DNA from 2 places in the Pseudoalteromonas mucoides genome. Region 1 is predicted to be linked to the other one. Evidence: predicted binding sites of a transcription regulator. Region 1 holds the regulator's gene; the other holds the start of a gene.

Region 1 (8,189 bases):
TGGGGTTTTTATTAACCGCAGCACAAACATGGACTGGCGTAGCAAGTATCAACGGCAATAAGCTCATGTTGCTTACTTTAGTTTGGCTGGCAGCCAGAGGCGCTTTTTTTATCACGGCTACAGGCATTGATAATTTAAATTTATACCTTGTAATTGGCTTGCAAACACTGTGGTGGCTGAGCGCCATTGTTACCTTAGCAAATATGTTAATTGCAGCGAAGAGTAAAAATAACTATCAGTTTTTATTGATACTGGCTGTGTTGTGCGCACTAAACGCGATTTATCTGTGGTTAGTGCTGCAAAAAAATATGGCGCTGGCTTTATCTATCGTTGATACCGCTGTGCTTGTTATGACGTTATTAGTTGGGATAGTCGCAGGGCGTGTTTTACCTTTTTTTACTGCAAGAGGCTTAAACTTAGAGCAACAAATACGTACACCTCGATTAGACAAGGTTTTATTGTTTAGCTCAATCGTAGCAATCTTTCTTTATTTTTTAAGCCAGCTGCTAAATTTTAACCCCGGTTGGGGAATGGGTATTGTGGCTGTGTTGCATCTAAGTCGTTCATTCATGTGGTGGAACACTAAAGTCCTTAAAGTTCCGCTGCTTTGGTCATTACATTTTTCATATTTAGCGCTAGGCCTAGGTTTGACACTGGTTACGCTTAGCTTTTTCAGCTCACTAATTTTGTTTAAAGATGCGTTGCACATGATCACTATCGGAACTATTGGATTGATGATTTTAGCCATGATGACTCGCGTATCTCATGGTCATACTGGGCGTTCTTTAACTACTCCATACTTTATGGCTGTGGCGTTTGCTTTAGTGCTTGTTGCAGCCATTGTTCGTTCGTTATTACCCTTTGTTATTGGACCGCATATAGCGTGGCAATTGAGCGCTGTATTGTGGTTGGTGGCATTTGTGTTGTTTCTACTCCATTGCATTCCTATTTTAACGCGGCGTCGTGTTGATGGGCGGCGTGGTTAATTATTATTTTAGTTATAGGAAAGTAGTATGTTATCTGAAAAAACCATCAATATTGTAAAAAGTACTGTGCCTTTATTGGCAGAGGCGGGCACTGTCGTTACTGAGCACTTTTATAATCGACTGTTTAGCCATAATCCTGAATTACAGGATATTTTTAATATGGCTAACCAGCGCAGCGGGCGTCAGCAGTTTGCTCTTTTTAATGCATTGGCGGCATATGCGCAAAATATTGATAACTTGGATGTGTTGAAAGAAGCGTTGGCGCGTATTAATCATAAGCATACCAGTATGCATATTTTACCTGAGCATTATCCCATTGTTGGCGGGCATTTAATTGGTACATTAAAAGAGCTGATCCCAGAGCAGTTTACGCCAGAGGTTGAATACGCATGGCGTGAAGCATATGCATTGCTTGCTGATATTTGTATTACTGAAGAGGCGGCGCTATACGAGCACAGTAAAACCAAGCACGGTGGCTGGAGTGGTACTCGAGAATTCACGATCGCTAATAAGCAAGTTGAGTCAGAGTTAGTAACGAGTTTTACTTTAGTACCGAACGATGGCAAAGCGGTAATCACTCATAAGCCAGGGCAATATTTAGGTATTAAAGTGAAGCCCACTGATGCGCAGTATAGTGAGATACGCCAATACTCTATTTCTCAGCAAAGTAATGGTGAAAATTACCGCATCAGCGTGAAAAAAGAATTACTGCCAGCAGCAGGTATCGTGTCTAATCACTTACACTCACTTGAAGAAGGTAGCGTTGTTGGGTTATATCCGCCTGCTGGCGATTTCTTCTTACGTTCGTACAGTAAACCTGCCGTATTAATTTCTGCAGGAGTCGGGCAAACACCGATGATGGCGATGCTACAAACTTTACTAAGCGACAGCTCTGATCAGGCTATTACTTATTTACACGCGTGTGAAAATGCCGATCAGCATTCATTTGCTGGCTTTTTGACTGAGCAGGTATCAGCACATTCAAGATTAAGTAGTTATACGTGGTTTAATCAAGGTGGTGAGGGAGCTGACTTTACTGGCTTGATGGATGTTAGCGTTGTTGCAGAGCAGTTACCGCTTGGAGGTGGGGATTTCTACATCTGTGGCCCAACTGGTTTTATGGCTGTCATTAAACAGCAGCTACTCGACCTTGGCGTGGATACCGCACGTATTCATTATGAGGTGTTTGGTCCACACCAAGATATTTAATCACAAAATTAAATACAGGTTTTAAGTAACAGGCGCGCAATGCGCCTTTTTATACTTTTTGGCTGTTTAAAGTACAGTATTACTGCCTTTCGCTATCATCGCTTGGTTTTGCCATGCTTTAAATAACTGCTGTTGTTTATTCGATATTTTTAGTCCGTAGGTTTTTTGCATGTAAAAATAAGCATCTGCAATACGTTTGCGTGAATAGGCAGGTGGTTCAACTACCCGTTGTTTAAAATTCACTTTTACTTGGCAGCTACCATATTGAGTGGCGTTACCTGCAACCATACCAAAACGATAATTCGATCTATCTGCGTTAATTTCACCAATTGCTGGGGCTAGATTATTAATATCAGCTTCCATTTTTCTAAATTGTTCACTGGTTTTCACGCAGTTTTTACGTCCGCCATTTTGCCAGCATTGTAACTGATGACCGAACTCCCACGCTGGTACTATATGCTCCCACTCAATACGAACAGCACGTGCATTAGGTTTACCTGAGCGCGTAACCGCATTACGAGGTTTATAGCCGCATGCTGAAGGGTCGGGTATTAATTTTTTACCTTGGCGTTTTATATCGCAGCCACAGTAAATGCTTTTGGCATCGCTTGGTAACGTTTTTATTAAATGCCTTTTCGCTGTTGAAAAGCGAGTGAACTGCTCGCTGTGAAGGTTAAAACTTACAAGGGAAATAACTAACGCAATAATAAAATAGGGCATTTCCAATCACTTATGTGAACTACAGGAAATGCAATTTTAGAGTGATTAGTCTATAGGGTAAATCGGTTAAATGGGCTAAGTTGCCTAAAATGCAATAATCAGGGAGTTAATTACTCAGCTTTTTGCGTTTATGACGACGAAGACGAATATTTTGCAGTAACAAAGTGATACCTGTGAGGCAGAACAGCACACTGGTTGCCGAAAAGCTAATCAACAAGGGATTATTAAAATCCTCTCGTTCATCGTAGTCCATGATGTGTAACATCCAGAAAAAGTCAAAAATCCGCCAAATAGTGCTACGAACAGTGATAACTTTGCCGCTATCAGCCCACAAATACAAGGTTGTATTAAAACTATCATCGAAACTAACTTGCCAAATATTCTTTTTATAGCCTATTTCTCTTGGGCCCATGTCGAGTTTAGTCGCTGCATTTACTTTAGCGTCGATTAATAAGTGAGCTTGTGCATTAGCAATTATTTGCGCTTTACTTGGCGTAATGAAAGGACGGCCTGTTAAGCCGTTAAAATTGTGCTCTTCATTTTCACTCGTCACAGTAATAATAGGTGTTGTTAAAAAGTGTGTGTAATTTATTTGTATCGGCTGTGCCACCTGAGAAACAATATTATCGAGTGATGTAGGGTAGTCGACTTGCGTAAATGGGTTCTCAAGGGAGCGCAATGCTAAATGTTTGCCATGCACTTTATCGAGAGGAATAGCACTCATCACTAAACCACCTAACAGCCATGCAAAGATTTGTAGTGCGAGTATGTAACCAAGCCATTTATGAATTTTTCGTGCATGCTTGAAAATGCGTTTGTTCATTACTTACTCATTTATTGTTATTTTTCAGTGCGATATTTTATAGGTTAGGGGGCTTTTGCCAATGTGGCAAATTGTCGCAGGTAATAGATGATTTGGTATATATACAAATTTAGGTTAAAGTTTGCGGTGTATTTAACATGGGTTAAGGGTAAAGCTACAAATGTCGGAAATTCAATTTTTAAACGTAGATCTAGAGCTTGAGTCTAAACAAGATATTAGTGCGCTAGTGGCTGACTTAAAAAAAATTGCCACAGTTTTACATTATGACCACGATGAATATCGTCAATTAGCGCGTGTAGAAGCAAATATTGAGGTATCTACACCGGATAAAGCGATTAATCACTTATGTGAGTTAATAGAATCATGCTCACGTAATGCATTAAAACAGTGGTTGTCGTGTTCTCGGCGTACATTTGATATTGGCTTTGAGTCGGGTACTTCACCGAAATGCTTTAATCAAGCACTGCAAGCAGATACTCTGCTTAGAATATCTGCAATTGGTGCGGGTGTTGAAATAACGATTTACCCTATCGAAAGCTAATTTTTACGTTCAACCACTGCTGCGGTCATTCTTGATACGCAGCATAGCTCGTTGCGGCTATTTGTTATTTTAATTTCCCACACTGAAGTACGCCTACCTAAATGAATAGGCTTTGCTATTGCGGTTAAAGTTCCATTGCGTGAAGCTTTTAAGTGATTGGCGTTGATTTCTTGGCCTACACAATAGAACTTCGTAAAATCAACCACAAAGTTTGCAGCATAACTGGCAACCGTTTCGGCAAGTACGACATTGGCACCGCCATGTACCATGCCCATAGGGTTATGATGCTGAGGTATTGCGGGCATAGTGGCCACTAGGTAGTCATCGCCAATTTCGCTAATTTCAATACCCATTGTTTTCATTAATGTGCCTTGGCCATTAATGCCCTCATCAAGTTGTTTACACTGTTCTAAGGTGATTGGTTGATACCAAATAGTCATGGAATGTCCTCAATTGAAAATTTAAAAACTAGTCTACACTTTTGTACACTTTCCTACAGTTAAGATCATCAAAATAGCTAAAATGTACCTAATATTACATCTTAGGAACACATGATGAAAAAAGGAATAATGCTGTTAATTAGCTGCTTATCGATATCCAGCTATGCAGATATCAACCATCAAGTTGATCTCGGATTTACAGATTTAAGTGGCTTGGATAAAGCGTTTTTAGGTGCAAGGTACCGTTATTTTAGTGATGACTTAAATGCCTTATCGGGCCCTCAGGAGTTGAAAAGCCATTTGCATCGAGTGAGTAATGTCGCTATCGGCGGGTTTGCTAATGATAACCTGTATTATATTACCAGTGATGCGACTTATTATTGGCAGCATGGCGTTATTTTAGCGGCTGGTGTACAGCATGTGGATGATGATAGCGGTATTTGGCAATCAGATAGTTCTTTGCTCAATGCATCGATAGGTAATCAAATAAACGATCAATTGCAAATTGGCTTAACTGCTTTTTATAGTCGGGTGGAAGAAACACGTCACTTTTATCCAAGCGAGGAGCTAACTTCGGTTGAGTGGAGTTATGCGCCTTACATTCGCTGGACTAATATCAATAATAATCAAGGCTGGGATATAGAGGCAAAGCAATTAGCAGGACGGTATCGTTACATCCAAGGCCGAGCAGCGTATTACGTTAATCAAGACTGGTCTGTTGGCGTAGTTGCTAACGTACATGGGCGAGGCGATCGAGATGATAATTATGAGATACAAACACAGTATTGGTTTAATGAACATATAGCGTTGAAGTTTGGTTTAGGCTCATCTTTGAAATCTGATGATGGTTTAAATAGCGCCACTTTATTGCTGAATACCAGATGGTAATCAAGAAGGGTCAAAGCTAGCGAATTTAAAATTTGCGATTTTCAAATAACTGTATATACTCACAGTTAAATGTACTGTATGGAAAACCAGTTGTATGCGCCCATTAACGAATCGTCAAGCCCAAATTCTTGAATTAATCAAAGTGTTTATCAAAGATACTGGCATGCCACCTACGCGTGCTGAAATTGCGCAAACTTTAGGTTTCAAAAGCGCTAATGCTGCCGAAGAGCACTTAAAAGCACTGGCTAAAAAAGGTGTTATTAAAATGAAGCCGGGTGCAAGCCGCGGTATTCAGCTGGTGGAAGAAGATGAGCCAGAGCAGCTCGGATTACCATTAATAGGCCGAGTAGCAGCGGGTGAACCTATCTTGGCGCAACAACATGTTGAAAGCCATTGCCAGATTGACCCTTTAATGTTCAAGCCTGCCGCTGATTTTTTATTGCGTGTACAAGGTATGAGTATGAAAGATATTGGCATTATGGATGGTGATTTACTTGCGGTGCATAAAACTCAAGTTGCTGAAAACGGCCAAGTAGTGGTAGCGCGTGTTGATGATGATGTAACTGTAAAGCGCCTAGAAAAAGCCGGTCGCAAAGTATTGTTGCACGCCGAAAATGAAGAGTTTTCTGCAATTGAAGTAGACTTAGAGCATGAGTCTTTTAATATTGAAGGGCTTGCAGTCGGTGTGATCCGTAATGCTGATTGGATGTAAACCTATTTTGCACCAAATTGGTGATATTTGGTGCTTTCACTTTTATATTTTTATTTAACTGCTAGTTTTAGCACTTGTCTGTAGCTACTAAAGCTCTATATAAGCTAGATACCTCCTGCTTTTAGCCATTTCTTTCCTCACCTGAATTTAAAATAACGCGCTGATTTTGTATTGTTATTTTTGCACCAAAATAGAATTTTATTTGCACTAAAACTTGCTAATTGTTCATTTTTTAACTAATTGGTTAATACACTGTGTTAACGACTGATCTTTTGGGGCCTTGCTGCAATTTATTGTTGCATGCGAAGAGATTAATTTAACCAGTTACAATAAAAATAACGAATTGGCGCGAAAAAAAGCAGTGCCGCCTTTTCGCTTTGCGTTAGCAATAGCATCAAAAGGAGCCGTCACATGGGTAAACTGAGCTCTACCTTGTGCCTTATATTATTTATGCTGCCGCAGCAATTATTGGCCAATAGCCAATTTAATATGCGCGAAGGTGTAACCGATATAAGTAATAATGTTTATCAACTGCACATGACAATATTTATAATTTGTTGTGTGATTGGGGTGATTGTATTTGCCGTTATGTTTTGGGCTTTAATACATCACCGCAAATCAAAAGGGGCTATTCCTGCCCAATTCCATGAAAGCACCAAGGTTGAGATACTTTGGACTGCGATTCCGTTTGTCATTCTAATTGCAATGGCAGTGCCTGCGACAAAAACCTTAATTGCGATGGAAGATGCCAGCAAAGCTGACATTACCATTAAAGTGACAGGTTCTCAGTGGAAGTGGCATTATGAATATATGGGTGAAGACGTTAGTTTTTATTCAATATTATCTACACCGAGCGAACAAATTGCCAACCAGGCCGATAAAACAGATACCTACCTACTCGAGGTAGATAAACCTCTCGTTCTACCAATCAATAAGAAAATTCGCTTTTTAATGACCTCAGATGATGTGATTCACTCTTGGTGGGTGCCTGATTTTGCAGTTAAGAAAGATGCGAACCCTGGGTTTATTAACGAAACATGGACCAAAATTAACGAAGAGGGCATTTACCGTGGCCAGTGTGCCGAACTATGCGGTAAAGACCATGGCTTTATGCCTGTGGTTGTTGAGGCAAAGTCTGAGCAAGATTTTGTTAATTGGTTAGCCGACGCTAAACAGGCTAAACAAAAAGCGGCTGCCGCAGATGCTGCATTGATGGATCAAACCTTACCTAAAGAAGAGTTAATGACCTTAGGTGAACAAGTTTATATGGCCAGCTGTGCAGCGTGCCATCAACCTACCGGTATGGGTTTACCCGGCGTCTTCCCTGCGCTTAAAAATAGCCCTGTGGTATTGGGAGATGTTAATGAGCATATTGATGTCGTAGTTCATGGCCGCCCGGGCACTGCAATGCAAGCATTTGTAAAACAACTATCGATAAAGCAACTTGCGGCGGTTGTTACCTATAAGCGTAATGCATGGGGTAATGACACGGGTGATGTGGTTCAACCTAGCCAAATTCAGGCTTTGATTGATGCAACTGCGGAGGCTAAGTAATGAGTAGCATAACAGACGATCATAATAACGACGCTGCACATCACGATGCAGGGCATCATCATGGCGCAACTGGGTTTAAGCGTTGGTTGTTTACAACGAATCATAAAGATATAGGTAGCTTGTATTTAATATTCTCGCTAACCATGTTTTTGATTGGCGGTGCGATGGCTATGGTGATCCGCGCAGAGTTATTTCAGCCTGGATTACAATTAGTTGACCCGCACTTTTTTAATCAAATGACCACAGTCCATGGTTTGATTATGGTATTTGGTGCTGTAATGCCGGCGTTCACTGGGCTCGCTAACTGGATGATACC
Region 2 (8,189 bases), on a different contig from region 1:
GCTTTTACTACTTTAGGTGCTCTAGAAATTGAATCACCAACAAGTACTAAAGATTCATCAATCGAAGGGTTAAAGCTTAAATCCCTATAACGGCCTTGAACTTTACTCCATTCTTGTTGTGTTTTAACGTCTTTATTTTTAGCATAATCAGAGAATGCTTGGTGTAAAAAACCAACCAGCAACACAGGGCGTTTAGCTTGTTGAACAATATCCGCGAGAGACTGAAATAAATGTAAGTCTTTATTTGCACGCGATTGATAGTCTAACGCTTTGCCCATTTCGTCGAGTAGAATTAAAACGCCGTCTTCATTATCATTTTGTTTTTGTAGAAGTGATTTAATCTTGGCTAAACATTCATCATCATCAAGAGCCAGAGTATCTTCAGTATTATACTTAACGTTAAATGCATTCAATAGGCTAATTAAAATACTATTTGCAGGTGCTTCTAGGCCACAAACATGCTTAATTGTTTTCCAGCCATTAGTAATGTTAAACCTATTATCAAACTCAGTTATTACTTTTTGAGATCGACTTAACTTGCTTAATGCGTAATTACGTTGGTCTGAATCAGTAGAAAGTAAGCAAGATAAAAATAAGGCTACAGTTGATTTACCAGAACCATAAGGACCGGTGATCGTGTATGCTCTTTGCGTACTACCTTCAAATTCACGGCTAACAGTATCAAGTACGTTTATCGCTGTACCATGTACAATAAAATCATCAATAAAAGGTTTTAGGTTTGCACTATCAACATCAATGCGAGTGGAGCTTTTATATCGTTGGTTAATTGCAATAATAGATTCAGACATTGTATTTGCCGTAATAGTCATTTAAGTAATTGATAGTATTGTTTTTTGCAGAATCAGAAACATTAACTTGCCTTAGCCCTAGTGAATCAACCCATGAGATATTTTTGTTAGTATGTTCTTGAGCTTCATCGAGTTTTTGCCCTAATCCAGATTCAGACAACCTAAATATACGTCCAGGTGAACACGGTTTAGTCAGTAATGAATCAAAGTCAATCGTACTCACGTTAGAGTCAACAGTTTCTACTTTGAAAAACTCAAGTAATGCATATATAAATACGTCAATAGGTAGCTCAGGTCTTTCTGTTAAATTACTAACATAAAAAGAACGACCATTGTCTTGCACTAAATTAAGCTCAGCAAGCGGAGAGGTGAAGTGATCTTCATCTATTCTTTTTGTTGTTGTCTTAACTTTCTTACTGTACATATTTAAAAAACAATCCATGTCTTTTTTTATAGTTGTAACATTACCAACTTCACTTTTAACTAAGCGTTTTGCATCTTCATAGCAATCATCAATCAGTTTTGATTTCTCAAAGTGCTGAACATTAGAGTAGTTAAAAAAGTATCGATATGCAGTTAAGTGCTCATCATTAAAGTTTAACCAAAAGTGCAACAACCATATAGAACCCGATAATTCTAAGTAAGGGTCTTTAGCATCATCACCAAACAAATACAGCCCTTTATCTTGAGTAACTTTATGTAGGGTTTTATTGTTTTCTCTTTCGCTTTTTATAATACCGCTCGACTCAGCCCAATACTGAATCGCTTTTACCATATTTTTACCAACACCAAGCTCAACAATAGAGTGACGAATACTTTCTTCGTCAGAACTTGAGAAATTACCATTTGAATTCAAATGATTAACCGCTTTGAATAGCCATCCATAGCGCAGAGGGAAAGTGTCGTGACCTGTAAACTTAGCTTTCATAGCTTTTTGAGTGCCTCTGGAGAAATTGTCCAAGCGGCGATATTAACGTGAATTAAGATTAAGAGGAAGGCTTCAAGATAATTAATCAATAAAAAACTGTACTTTTATACAGTTTAATTTAATTTATCTCAATTCCCTTGTGGACGAAAGGTCTTTATTGTAAAGTTTTGAATATAAAGATAAATAATCAAATGATCTAGCCTGGCTTTCTACCTGTAGGCTCTAAGTGAATGGAAGCTATCATATTGATTTACATTAAAGGATTAAATATGCTGGCAAAAATTTTATCAAATTTTTCTGAAGATGAATTATTAAGTTTTCTCCCCAAAAACTCAATAAATTTCGCGTTGCAACTTGATGCGCATGAGAACCAAGTTTCTGAAACCAACACTTATAATAAAAATAAACTTGCAGGTATTGTTGCCAGTGTTAAGCAGGTCGACTTCATTTTTGATGCTCAATTACGTATAAAACTAATAGAACGATTATCAGCACAACAACTCGCAGAGCTGTTTCCTAGCTTTGAACTTGAAGCAAAACACGTTACTCCAAAATACTATGATGCCATCATAAGTTGGGCTGGAGATAATCCAGAAAAGTTCGCAGCTTTATTAGGACTTTCTGCGTTATATGAAAGTCAATTAAGCCAAGATAATGGATTAGAAAGCATAACGTGTATTGAGCCAAATTACGGCCTTTATCCATACCAACAAAACATTAGCAAACAGGTGTTTGCTGAACTTGCGCAGAATAAAAAACGAGTACTAATTCACTTGCCTACAGGGGCAGGTAAGACACGCACCGCAATGAATATAGCTGCCGAACATTTAAGGCAGTCTGAATGTAACTTGGTACTTTGGCTTGCAGACCGAGAAGAACTTTGTTCTCAAGCATATTCTGAGTTTGCGACAGCTTGGCAATCCCTAGGTAATCGCTCTACTTCCCTTTATGGCTTTTATTCAAGCTCCACAGAAAGCTTGAGTGGTATTGATTCAGGTTTTGTTGTTGGTGGCTTACACAAGTTCTTAAGTTTACGAAAAAGTGATTCTAGACAGTTACAACTTTTATATAGCAAGCTTGCTGAAAAAGTAACATTAGTAATTTTTGATGAAGCCCACAAAGCAGTAGCTCCTAAATTTCAAGAAGTTGTTCAAGACTTTATTGATGACAAAGCATTTCACGCCGACTTGATCGGTTTAACTGCCACTCCAGGCAGAAGCTACTCTGAGGATGGACTATCTGAAGAAGATGCGCGTCTAGCTACCTTTTTTTATAACAATAAAGTATCAATGCAAATATCAGGTTATCTCTCGCCAATAGATTACTTGGTTGAAAAAGGGTATTTGGCCAAAGCGAACTTTAAGTCGTTAAATTATGATCACTCAGGTATTGCTGCTTATGAGTTAAGGGATGCGGGCGGTGTTGAAACAATGACGACGTTAGCAAATAACATTGAGCGAAATCGTCAGATCCTCAATACTATTATTGATGAATGTAAACTTGAGTCACAAATTATTGTTTTTGCATGTACCGTAGAACACGGCATTAATTTGGCTACAGCGCTTGCCTACCAAGGTATAAAAGCAGCATCAATTGATAGTAAAAATGATACAGCAGAGAGCCGAAGAGCCAAAATTGCGCAATATAAAAATGGTGAGCTACAAGTTCTTGTTAATTTTAATGTATTAACAGCGGGCTTTGATGCACCTAAAACTAACGTTACCGTAATAGCTAAACCAATGAACTCCTTAGTACAGTACTTGCAAATGGCGGGTCGTGCTATGAGAGGCTATAAAAGCGGTGGTAACAAAGAGTGTAATATTTATACAGTTATGGATAACATACCTGAGTTTCAAAGTATTAGCCTCGCATTTGGTTATTGGAATGATATGTGGGCAGAAAAGGATATAAAATAATGAGTAATAGATTTTTAAGTGCTGAAACTGTTATTGAGTCGTTAAGAGATAATGGTTACAACAATACCGCATATGCTCTAGCTGAACTTATCGATAATAGCTTGCAAGCAACAGCTACCCGTGTAGAAGTTGGTTTTATAGAAGAGCAACTAAAAGCCCGTAAAAATTATACCGTATCAGAAATTTCCCTTTGGGATAATGGCGTGGGTATGGATATTGAGACGCTGCGAGTTGCTATGCAATTTGGTGGTGGAACACATCGTAAAGATACAGGCGGTATGGGTAAATTTGGTATGGGATTACCAAATTCCTCTATCTCACAGTGTAAACGTGTTGATGTATGGAGTTGGCAGGCCGGTGGGGAGCCTCACCATACTTACTTAGATGTTGATGAAATGAAAAGTGGTGCGCTGGAAGAAGTCCCAATACCTACAGAAAAGGCAATCCCTTCTAAGTACGAGAAAGCATTTTTTACTAAAAAACCGGAATCTGGCACTTTAATTATTTGGTCTAAACTTGACCGTTTAAGTTGGAAAACGGGCAAATCTATTTATCGCCACTGCGAGCACCTTGTCGGTAGAATGTATCGTAACTTTATTAGTGATGACAACATAAAAATAGACAGCATTACTTATCGTAAATCAGCGGATGACAGGCTTGATGTTTACGATAAAGAAACTTTTAAAGCTAATGATCCAATGTACCTCAAAAAGAACACTTCACTACCAGAATTACCTGGCAGCTATAAGAAAGAAGCGTTTTTTGAAAAAATGGATGAAGAAGTCATTTCTGTTGAATACATTGATGAAAACGGTGAGCCTAAACGAGATGATGTAACCGTTACTACCTCAATGGTTAAAAAGAATATATCAAATCGTATTTTAAAAGACACTGTTGGTAAATTAGGTGGTACAACCTGGGGTAAACATTGTAGCAAAAATGTCGGTGTTTCAATTGTTCGAGCCAATAGGGAGTTAGTTTTACGAGATTCATTCTTAACTTCTGCTTTGAGAGAGAGTAAAGGACGCTTTATTGGTATTGAAGTATCCTTCCCACCAACACTTGATGCTGTCTTTGGCGTAACGAATAACAAACAAGATGCAATTCGTTTAATTCCTTACGAGATGAAAACAATTTTTACTCAAGCAGGGTTTGATTCTGAGCAAGAATATTTAAGAGATTTAGAAGAAAACTCTGACTCACTACTTCAAGTACTTAAAGTAGTGGCAGTAATTAAAAAACATGTATCAGCTTTAACTAAAGCATTAGATACAATAAATGTTGAAGGAAAAGCCGTAAAAGGTGATGAGCCAAAAACCGTGTCTGAAGGTGCGGCATCTAAAGCAACGCAAGGCTCTGCACATCGTGAAACTCATGGTCATAAGACTAAAGAAGAAACACCAAAACAGCTAAAGAAAGAAGATGTTGTTGACCACCTCAAAAAAGCAGGTGGAATGAGTGATGAAGAAGCAGAAGAAAAGGCCGAGCGACTCATCCTTACAGGGAACCGTTTTTTAATTGAAGACGTAGCACGAGATTCTGAAGCATTTTTTGATGTATCAACTAGTAAAGGCTTAACATTAGTTTTATTCAATACAAACCATGTTTTCTATCAAAAGCTTGTAAGCAAACTAGGTGGTGATGAGCTTGAAATAATGCAAACCACAATAGCTGGCTTTGCCCGTGTGATGAATGAAACTACAGACGAACGACGTTTAGCCTATTTAAATACTATTCGTCGAGAATGGGGCTTAGTCATTAGTGAGTTCCTGCAAGGCCCTGAAGATGACGAGTTGGATGATTTTTAATGTCGAGCTTAATCTCAAATACTGAGCTGACACTTCAGCTTGAGGAGTTATTACCTAGTTGCAATGATTTAACTATCATATCTGCTTTTATGACCCAACCAGCGACTCGCTGGTTGGGTCAATTAACTTCTAATAACAAACCTAAAGTTCAATTGGTAGGTCGTTTTACACCGATTGATTTTGCAAAGGGTGCAAGTGACTTAAATGCACTGCGAGATTGTATTAATAATGGCTACCAAGTCAAAGCACTCGTAAATCTGCACGCAAAAATTTATCAAATAGATCACGATACTATTTTCAATGGTAGCGCTAATTTAACGGGCAAAGGTTTAGCGTTAGTTAATAATGGTAATTTAGAGTCGTGTAGCAGAGTAAATGCCTGTGAACAATCAAAAGCATTTATTAATAAAATAGTTGAATCAGCCACTGATTTATCACTAAGTATGCTTGATAAAATGCAAGCGTTTTTAGAACAACTTGATAATACGCCTGAAGCAGAGTTACCTGCTGTATGGCCTGAAGAGATACTGCCACAAACATCAGAATTGTTCGTATCAGATTTTCCGTTAAGTAAACCTGGCGTTAGTTTGAATGAATACCAACTCAATCCATCATTACCCTTTGCTCAAATTGAGTACACTAAGGATGATTTTACATTAGCATCAACCTTGTTCAAGCAAACAAAAGCATACGGTTGGTTAAAAAAGCAAATTACTGAAAATCAGTCAAAAAGAGACTTAGGTTTTGGGCAAATCTCAAGGTTGTTGCATGACGCCTTAGCTGATGATCCAGCACCTTACCGACAAGAAATAAAAGATCTCCAGGTAAATTTATATTCGTATCTCAAGCTCTATGCAAGTGATGAAGTAGAAGTTTATATGCCAGGTAGACGAAGCGAGATTATAAGAATTAAAAGAGGACAAGATGGACGTTTATAAAGGTGAAGCTAAATCGATTAAATCATATTTAAAAAATGACTTTTACTTTTACATTCCTGAGTATCAAAGAGCTTACTCTTGGAGTGGAGATAATGTTAGTGATTTACTATCTTCAATAACGAAAGGTTTAACAAGTTTTGAGATTGGAACAGATTCACATAGGCAAGAGAATTTCAGCTCATACCTTGGATGTATTATTGATTGGGTCCGCAATTCAAAAAATAGTGATAAAAAAGCTGAATATCAAAATGAAACATACATTGATAAGGTACGCGAATTAATTGACGGGCAACAAAGGACTTCAACATTTGCTATTTTATGTTCTCGTTTGTTTTATCAATTTGAAATACTGATTCAAAAGCTAAACGTAGAAAGTGATAGTGAATCAAAGATTTTAGCGGAAGTTATAATTGATGAATATTGTACCGAATTATTATCGTGTTTCTCTCGCACAGATGGTCGACAGGAGAAATTTAGACCATTTTTAATAAGAGAGGGTGTAGATAAGTGGAGTATTTCAGATTCAAATACTTATGAGTCACCAGTATCAAAATACCTATCAGATTTTATAGATTATACTTCGAGTCGCCCAGATGAGATTTTCTTTGATCTTAGAAATTTTCCATCGTCAACTGATAGAAACTTAGCTGATGCTTTAAAGTCTTGTGATGAAGAGATTAGTAGTACTTTAGATAATTTATCATCTATAAAATTCTTAGGTGATAAGTTCGTCGGTAAGGAGTTATTTAAAGGGGTTTACTCGGGGTTTAATAAATTCGACTTGATTGAATATATGGAACGTTCCCCAGAAAATAAAGGAGTGATTCAAGAAATAATAGCATTAGCTGCATTTACAAAGTACTTATTAGACTTTTGTTTTATAACAATTATTTCTTCACCTTCAGAAGAAAAATCTTTAGATATATTTCAGCAAATAAATTCAACAGGTCAGCAGTTATCTGCCTTTGATTTAGTTAAGCCTAGAATATCTCTATGTTTTAGAAATGAAAATAAACTATTTAATGAAATGCCAGCATTTAAAATCTTTAATAAAGTTGCTGATTGGTTGAAGAAGAATGATGCTATAGGTGGGCAGCGAAAGAGGTGTAATACTAGAACTAATGAGTTTTTCGAAATTGCAATGCATTACTTTTCAGTTCAATCCCCATCACCTTATGATTTAGGTGGGCAGAGGAAAATTATAACTGAGGGCTTTAGTAATTTTATCAACTCTAAAGCAAATAATTTAGTTGGATTGACAACTTCGGAAAAGGCACATGAATTCTGTTTGAGATTAGAGAGCATACAGATATATCTTGATTCATTTAAACTAAATTATAACTTTAGTGATTTTGGTGAGTATAAGAAAAGAGGAGAAAACTTATATTTAAGCAATGATAGTAGAGATGTTTTCACTAATACAGCGGCCTTTAACTTTTTATTTTTACTTAAATCTAAGCATAGTGTTTGTAATGCCCTACTAGTACATTTTTACCATGGGTATAGAGTAAACCCTTCGCTTGAAAATAAAAAAATGTTTGAAAAAGTAATAAATAATTCAGCTGTGTTTTTTTCTATATTTAGGTTGGTAGGAAATATACACCCTGATGCTTTTTGGAAGTCTTTCTATTCTGATATACAAATATTTGAAAGTAATGACTTTGTAAGTTTGCTAGCTAATTTTCAAGATAGTTATAACTCTGCAGCGTATAGAGCATTTCAATTTGACATAAATAAATTAGATAAAGATTTAGTTACTACTAATTTAGTAAAAAATATTCGTTATAATG

Evidence for each region. Region 1 encodes LexA, which represses DNA repair genes until DNA is damaged. Its sites were predicted from a motif close to TACTGTATNNNNATACAGTA; they were not measured.
Region 2: a site for LexA is predicted at 1,832-1,851, ahead of AAEU30_RS00950 (DUF4007 family protein). Genes of this name have one in related genera too.

What each region holds. Positions count from the first base shown of each region.
Region 1 covers NZ_JBMMUC010000006.1:69,782-77,970, forward strand. The annotation lists gene AAEU30_RS08515 (NnrS family protein) at 1-986, shown strand, start outside; gene hmpA (NO-inducible flavohemoprotein) at 1,014-2,195, shown strand; gene AAEU30_RS08525 (endonuclease) at 2,262-2,915, opposite strand; gene AAEU30_RS08530 (hypothetical protein) at 3,022-3,738, opposite strand; gene AAEU30_RS08535 (hypothetical protein) at 3,899-4,279, shown strand; gene AAEU30_RS08540 (PaaI family thioesterase) at 4,276-4,719, opposite strand; gene AAEU30_RS08545 (hypothetical protein) at 4,831-5,607, shown strand; gene lexA (transcriptional repressor LexA) at 5,702-6,319, shown strand; gene coxB (cytochrome c oxidase subunit II) at 6,731-7,873, shown strand; gene ctaD (cytochrome c oxidase subunit I) at 7,873-8,189, shown strand, end outside.
Region 2 covers NZ_JBMMUC010000001.1:227,502-235,690, forward strand. The annotation lists gene AAEU30_RS00945 (hypothetical protein) at 1-809, opposite strand, end outside; gene AAEU30_RS00950 (DUF4007 family protein) at 802-1,737, opposite strand; gene AAEU30_RS00955 (DEAD/DEAH box helicase) at 2,007-3,653, shown strand; gene AAEU30_RS00960 (ATP-binding protein) at 3,653-5,461, shown strand; gene AAEU30_RS00965 (phospholipase D-like domain-containing protein) at 5,461-6,399, shown strand; gene AAEU30_RS00970 (GmrSD restriction endonuclease domain-containing protein) at 6,386-8,189, shown strand, end outside.